2 regions of the Alteromonas sp. Mac1 genome follow, and region 1 is predicted to be linked to the other one. Evidence: predicted binding sites of a transcription regulator. Region 1 holds the regulator's gene; the other holds the start of a gene.

Region 1 (3,934 bases):
CTTCGGTAAGCAATGATGTAAGCTTAGACGATTGTTTCGATCCGTCTTCTAGCAATTCGTCTAAATCTGCGCATAAAACTTTGAATTCACCCAACTCAAGTTGACGATTCATCAGTTTTTTCCACTCCGGCATAATTTTTTCGATGCGCGTGGAAAGCACTTCCGCAATTGGCATGCACTCTTCAACAGCATCCATGGTGGTATTGGCCGCTTTTTCCGTCTCTTCGATAACGTACATCAGTCGCGTTTGCGCATCAGGAATGTCATCAACGGTTAAATTTTTAATACGTTCATCGATTTGGAAGTTATTTAACGAATCATGAAGTTGACGCGTTAATTTACCAACTTCAGCAAAGAGCTCAATGGACTCTTTCATCGAAACGGCTTCTAAGACGGCGTTCGCAGATGCGTTATCGCCCTCTTCAAGATACGCTACCAATTTTTTGGCTTCTTCGAGCGTTATAGAGACACTTTCATTTGTCGACATCCAGTAAACCTCATTTCTCTGGTGAGCGTCTGGATCAACCTAAACGTTCGAAGATTTTGTCTAATTTCTCTTTCAACGTAGCGGCAGTGAAAGGTTTAACAACATAACCGTTCACACCAGCTTGCGCTGCGGCAACGATTTGTTCTTTCTTCGCTTCTGCTGTCACCATAAGAACCGGTAGGTGTTTCAACTTATCGTCGGCACGTATAGCGCGTAATAAGTCGATACCTTGCATACCTGGCATATTCCAATCTGTTACAACAAAGTCAAAATCACCTTGTTGTAGCATAGGCAGCGCGGTGTTACCGTCGTCCGCTTCCTGGATATTGGCAAAACCCAAATCTTTTAACAGGTTCTTTATGATACGTCTCATGGTAGAAAAATCGTCAACCACGAGAATTTTCATACTTTTATCCAAAATAGCCTCCAATGAGGGGTTAATTGTTATTAATTTCTATTCTTCGTCAACTTGCCACGATTTCATTCGTGATTTGAGTTTTAACATGGCCTGACTATGAATTTGACTCACTCGCGATTCACTAACATCAAGAACTTCACCAATTTCTCTAAGGTTCAGTTCTTCATCATAGTATAAAGAAAGTACAATCGCTTCCCGTTCGGGTAATGTAGTAATAGCATGTGCTAGCGCTTTTTGGAAAGCCCCTTGCATCAAATCTTCTAACGGTGCATCGCTGCCTCGGTTTTTTTCTGTAGAAATAACATCTTCAGAAACACCTAGGTCTTCAATACCCACCAATTTTCCAGCATTCACTTCGTTAAGCATTTGATGATAATCTTGCATGCTGACATTCATTTTAGCTGCAATATCAACATCTCGCGCGTCTCGGCCTGTTTCACCTTCAACTTGAGAGATAGCTTCGGTGATTGCCCTTCCATTTTTATGAACAGAACGAGGTGTCCAATCACCTTTTCTTATTTCATCAAGCATGGCGCCGCGAATACGAATACCTGCAAAGGTTTCGAAACTTGCACCTTTGGAACCGTCAAAATTTCGTGCAGCTTCTAGCAGTCCAATCATACCTGACTGGATTAAATCATCGACAAGAACACTGGCTGGTAATCTCGCCATTAAGTGGTGTGCTATTCGCTTCACCAGCGAAGCGTGACGCTCAACTAATTGTGACTTGTCCGTTTGCTGTTGATAAGCGGCTGCTTTGCTATTCAACGCTGACTTCCTACTGCTTTATCTGCTACTAGTTGTTCAATAAAAAATTCTAAATGGCCACCTGGTTGCGCAGGAATAGGCCATGATGCTGCTTTGGTTGCTAGCTGGCTAATCGCCACTGCTGCCGGAGAACTCGGGTAAGCATCTACAATTGACGTTTGTTTACGTACTGCTTTGCGTATGTTCTCGTCAAAAGGAACTGTTGCAACCAATTCTAGCGCAACATCCAAGAATCGCCCTGTTACTTTAGATAATTTGCTGAAAAGCTCCTGACCTTCTCTAACATCGCGGACCATGTTGGCGACCACTTTGAAGCGAAAGACACCGTGCTCTCGGTTAAGAATTTTAATTAGCGCGTAGGCATCAGTGAGTGAAGTGGGCTCATCGCACACTACCACCATAATATCTTGAGAGGCTTTGGAGAAACTTAGCACCATATCGGAAATACCCGCTGCGGTATCTACAATAAGCACATCAATGGGCGAGCGCAATTCGCTAAAAGCTCTAATGAGCCCTGCATGCTGCGTTGGTGATAGCTCTGCCATTGATTGAGAACCCGATGTGGCTGGTGCTATTTTTATACCGTGAGGGCCCGTAACGAGTACATCGTCCAAGGTACACTCACCAGATAAAACGTGTGAGAGGTTTTTCTCTACGCGCAATCCTAGCATTACATCCACATTGGCCAGACCTAAGTCTGCATCCAATACCATTACTCGCTTTCCCTGCTTTGCCATAGCAATAGCTGTGTTTAGCGTAATATTTGTCTTACCAACGCCACCTTTACCTCCGGTGACGGCGATAACTTTGATTAATCGTGATTGCTTCATTTTTCGTAAGCTACTCGCTTGATCATCAATCATACTGCTCGTGCTGTTTTAACCACATTGTTACTAGTAGTATGATTCAAACCGTACTTTTTATAAAGCTTTGCAGCAGCAGATACTAAAGATTTTGCTTCTGCAATCTTAATGTCTTCAGGAACTTTCTGTCCATCTGTTACATAACTGACAGGTAACTGGTACTCCACCGCAGCGCTAAGCACTTCGCCTAGAGAGTAGCACTCATCAAGCTTTGTAAAGATACAACCGCTAAGTTCCACCCCTTCGTACGCATCTATAATACGTTGCAACGCAGCATATTGGGTATTCGCTTGCGCTACTAGGTATTTTTTCACTGGCTGCATTTGGCCGTTATCAAATTGATTTATCTGTTTAATTAATCGACTATCTCGCTGACTAAAGCCTGCCGTATCAATTAACACTAGTCTCTTATGGCGTAATTGAAACAATAAATCTGATAATTCTTCACTACTTTGTGCTTTACGGACCGTGCAACCAATAATTTTTCCATATGTGGCTAATTGCTCAAACGCTGCAATACGGTAAGTATCTATCGTAATCATGGCAACGGAGTCAGCACCGTATTTCTGTGCGTAGCGGGCAGCCAATTTCGCTACTGTAGTAGTTTTACCTGTTCCGGTTGGCCCCACTAACGCTACTGCGCCCTTTTGCGTAAGTATATCGTTACCTGTCACATTAATGCGATTAGCCAATAGGTTTAAAAGATACACCCAAGCGTCTCGCTCGTTGTAATGCGACGGCGTATAACTAATCAGTTGCTCAGCCAGAGATTGGCTTAACCCCATATCGGTTAAACGCTGAATTAAATAATGATGTACAGGCTGCTGACGACGACTTTTTGCTTCCATCAAATCGGCAACTTGGTATTGAAGTACATTTCGTAGTGACGCCAATTCCTCTTTAATCTGAGATAACTCGTCAGATTTAGCAGCACTACCATTATCAATACTTTCATTAAGGCTAGACGCTTGATGGCTTGGGAATTCAGAGGTGTGCTGGCTTGCTTCTACGTCGTCGATAAAGGCTTCTGAAAAGTCTAAGTGCGAAGCAATTTGATTGGCATGCTGAGCATTGGCACTGGGGGCCGGCGCTGAAGCTGGGCTTTGAATACTGCCACCATGTTGTTTTTCTAACAATGCTTTTAAGCTATCTGGACCATCATCACCGATAATTTCACTAAGACTAGGAACCGCTGCTTTCGCTTGTCCTGATGTTCTAGGTGCAGGCTTTTTAATCGACAGTTTGGCTTCTGGCTCTTTATCGTAAGCGGCTACCAGTTCAATACCGTCAGCTAGCTTTCGGTTTGACATGATAACAGCATCACTGCCTAATTCCGCTTTAACTTGGCTTAAAGCTTCTCGCATATCTTTGCCAAAGAAACGTCTGATTTTCATTGAA
Region 2 (3,934 bases), 1.4 Mb from region 1:
ATAGCGTTGATTTCTTGCGTAGACTGTTGCGTACGGCTGGCAAGAGTACGGACCTCATCAGCAACTACCGCAAAGCCTCTACCTTGCTCACCCGCACGGGCAGCCTCAATGGCCGCATTCAAGGCAAGTAGGTTAGTTTGGTCGGCCACGCCGCGGATAACATCAAGAATGCCACCGATGCTGGCGCTGTCTTGATGAAGTTTGTTAATAACATCTGCAGCGTCTTGTACGTCTTTAGCTAGAATTTCGATAATACGTTTATTCTCAAGCGAGAGTTGACGTACATTTTCAGCCTCTGCATCTGCATGGCGAATTTGGCTCAGCGTATCTTCAGCGTTTTGCACTACCAATTGCGAGGTAGAGTGCATTTCTGTAGTAGCTGTTGCCACCTGGCCAATTTGCGACTTCTGATCTTGAATCGAATGGGTGGTTTGCGCAGTAACGGCTGAGGTTTGTTCTGATGCCGCGGCAAGTTGCTCGGCACGGGTGTTAATTCCTGAAATCAGCTCTTTAAGGTTGCCAATCAAGTTATTACAGTTTTTAGCTAATAGGCCAAATTCATCTTCAGCAGAATCGTCAAGGCGATGGGTTAAGTCTCCAGACGATGCTACGGTAAGCAACTCGTTCACGCGGTACAGCGGGCGAGTAATGGCACGTACTGTTATGTAACCAATAATGATGGCTATCGCGATAGAGAGAATAACCACCGCACTGATAATAATGTTACCTGTGGTGATAGCACCATTTACTTGGTTTTCAACGTCTTTTGCTTTTGCGTCGGCAAGAGAGAGAAGCTGCTCAAGTTCCACAATACCATTCGCAATGTTTTTATCTGAAGCAGTAAGCGCGGTTTCAGAGTCATTTCTGCGCTCTAGTCTTTCTACATGCAACGCCATGACGCCATCACTGGCGGTAATCGCATTTAGGGCATCGTTTACCAATTCATTAATATCGCTAAGAGTACCAGATTGGTCGCGCTGCCCAGCGGCTTGGCCCATATCACTAAGTAAAGTAGCAACCTTATCTACCACTAAGTCAACTTCGTTACCTAGAGTTTGAGAGCGTACGATAGTTTCGGTTTTTACGTATTCATAAGAAACGGTAAGTAAAGAAAGTAATGAGGTTTCTAGTTGGCTACCAATATCTGCTGCGCGTCTAAGATTTGGGTCACTTTGCACTGCGTCAAGGTCTGAAAAGTCTAGTAGGTAAGTAGATGCATCGTCAGCATTGTCTTCAGCATCACCTAAACGGTCGTCAATGGTATTTCGAATATCCATGAACTTTTGGTGGTTCAGGTAAACCGCTTCAACATTTTTAATGTAGTTATCATAGGAAGCTCGAACACTGTTCAACTTACTTTGCAGTTCAGGTTCATTGGCAACTGCAGTGGCAAGCTTCTTATATTCAGTCTCGAACATATCTCGGCTTTGATTGAATGCAGTGCGCTTTTCCTGAAGGCCCGATAAATCTTCTTCAATATAGGCTTCGAATGTCAATCTACCCATGTTTAGAAAGTTCGCTTTTAAGGCGTTACTCCCCGCTACTGTAGGAAGCGCTACGTCATTTACCTCTTCGGTTGCTGAACCGATGGAATTGAGGTTAAACAACGAAACAACGCTAATGACAATCAGTAGACAAGTAATTGCTACAAAACCGCCGATTACGCGAGTGGCTACTGTAATCTTCATTGAAACTCCTAGACTATTTTTTATTCTTTTGCGTGACGATACTACCCCGCACTACGTCCAAAATACACCTCAATGACCTAGAATAAGGTATTAAAATGTATAACATGAACTGTAATGGGATTATAGACTAACGTATATAACCAGAGTATCGGCAGGTAAGCTATTAAGTTAACAAGTAAAGCACAAGAATTTGTGATTTAGTAGTTTGCTGTATCAATTAAGTAATTTACGCATGTACTCTGATGAGCTTACCTGTGTTGACATCCAGCATAGTCATTTCTTGACCCCAAACATAGCCAGTGTCTAGTGCGACAAAACGATTATCTTGCGTCTCACTATTAAGTGCAGCCCAATGACCGAAAAGTATCTGTTCTTGCGCCTTAAGATGGGTATTGTCTACTTTGAACCAAGGCACAACAGACTTCGAAGCCTGAGAAGGGTGGGTTTTTGTCTCAAACTCTAAACTAGTATCTGCGTTTAGAAAGCGCATTCTGGTACATGCGTTTACAATAAAGCGAGTTCGCGATACGCCTTCAAGTTTATCAGACCACTTGAGTGGCGTGTTGCCGTACATGTTTTTCAAAAAGTCAGTATAGTGCTTTGATTGTAATTGTTGACTGATTTCATCGCTTAGGCTGACGAGCGTGTCTGTACTCCAATGAGGGTAGAGACCAGCATGTACAATAGTATGGTTGGCATTGATTTTTTTAGCGAGGGGAAACTGGCGAAGCCAATCCAGCAATGCTTTTAAATCGGGAGCATCAAGCAAGGGCTGAAGGTTGTCAGCTTTCTTAGGTTTACGAATTTTGTTCGCAACAGCCAACAAGTGAAGATCATGGTTTCCTAGCACTGTCTCGAAACTGCTACCTAAGCTTTTTAGAAACCGTAAGGTGCCTAACGAGTCTTCGCCTCTGGCAACTAAGTCGCCAACGGCGATGAGTTTGTCTTTATCCGCAGAGAAATTGGCTTTTTTTAGCAGTTTCTGTAGCCCGCCATAACAGCCTTGAATATCACCCACTACAAAGGTGTTGCGATAGGTCATAAGTCTCAAACTTAGTGAAGAATGTTGGGAACCGCTAAACGGAATACTTCAATGGGAACACGAAAACGTTCACCGTTTTCACGCTCCATTTCGTAATAGCCTTGCATATTTCCTACCGGGGTATCAAGTACTGCACCACTGGTATAGTCAAAATCTTCGCCCGGTTTTAATATGGGCTGTTTACCGACAACTCCTGAGCCACTCACCTCTGAGGTTTTACCGTTAGCATCGGTAATTTGCCAGTAACGATTAATCAGTTGTACCGTTTCCTGGCTGTCATTCACAATGGTCACGTGATAAGCGAACGCGAATTGTGGCGAATCAGAAGGTAGATGTTCGGGCAGGTGACGGGTTTTCACCCGCACCTTAATTTCAGACTCATTCATAAGCTAACTTTAATTTTCTTGTGCTTCTTCTAACGCTGATACTGCATTCGCTATGGTGGCGAAATCCTGCAAGGATAGCACTTCAGCCCTTACGGTTGGGTTTATACCCAGTTCGCTGATTTGTGCTTCAGTAAGACTTTCTTTCAACGAGTTTCGTATTGTCTTACGACGTTGATTAAACGCCTGCGCGCATACTCGCTCAAGGGTAGCTACTGAAACCACATCCACTGGCGGTGTTTTGTGTGGAATAAGACGTACTACCGCAGAATCAACCTTCGGGGGCGGCTTAAAGGCACCTGGCGGCACATTGAGTACCGGCATGACTTTACAATAGTATTGCGCCATTACCGATAATCGACCATAACTTTTAGAGCCATGACCAGCAGCTAAGCGGTTCACCACTTCTTTTTGTAGCATGAAATGCATGTCATCTACGCAGGCGGCGTGAGAGAACAAATGAAACATTAAGGGCGTTGAGATGTTGTACGGTAAGTTACCAAAAACGCGCAAGCCTTTATCTTTCACCGGCATGGTTTTAGCCAGCTCAGTGAAATCCATTGTCATTGCGTCTTGCTCAATAACCGTTAGCTTATCGCCGTTAAACGGATGCTCTCGTAAGCGTTTGGCCAAATCGCGGTCAAGCTCTATAACCGTAAGTGCTTCAACTTCATCACAAACCGGATCGGTTAGTGCGCCTAATCCTGGGCCTATTTCAACCAAGTTTTGCTCGTGTTGCGGATTAATCGCCGACACAATCTGACCAATCACATAGTCGTCGTGTAGGAAATTTTGTCCGAAGCGTTTTCTGGCCGTGTGGC

What was found. The regulator FliA, encoded in region 1, starts transcription of late flagellar genes. The targets are predictions, from matches to a motif close to CTAAAGNTNNNNNNNNNNNNGCCGATA.
Region 2: a site for FliA is predicted at 1,835-1,861, ahead of AV939_RS03950 (HAMP domain-containing methyl-accepting chemotaxis protein). Genes of this name have one in related genera too.

The regions. Positions count from the first base shown of each region.
Region 1 is NZ_CP013932.1:2,325,412-2,329,345, forward strand. It holds gene AV939_RS09900 (protein phosphatase CheZ) at 1-487, opposite strand, end outside; gene cheY (chemotaxis response regulator CheY) at 522-905, opposite strand; gene AV939_RS09910 (RNA polymerase sigma factor FliA) at 942-1,673, opposite strand; gene AV939_RS09915 (MinD/ParA family protein) at 1,670-2,536, opposite strand; gene flhF (flagellar biosynthesis protein FlhF) at 2,533-3,930, opposite strand.
Region 2 is NZ_CP013932.1:949,216-953,149, forward strand. It holds gene AV939_RS03950 (HAMP domain-containing methyl-accepting chemotaxis protein) at 1-1,688, opposite strand, end outside; gene AV939_RS03955 (symmetrical bis(5'-nucleosyl)-tetraphosphatase) at 1,915-2,730, opposite strand; gene apaG (Co2+/Mg2+ efflux protein ApaG) at 2,742-3,116, opposite strand; gene rsmA (16S rRNA (adenine(1518)-N(6)/adenine(1519)-N(6))-dimethyltransferase RsmA) at 3,126-3,934, opposite strand, start outside.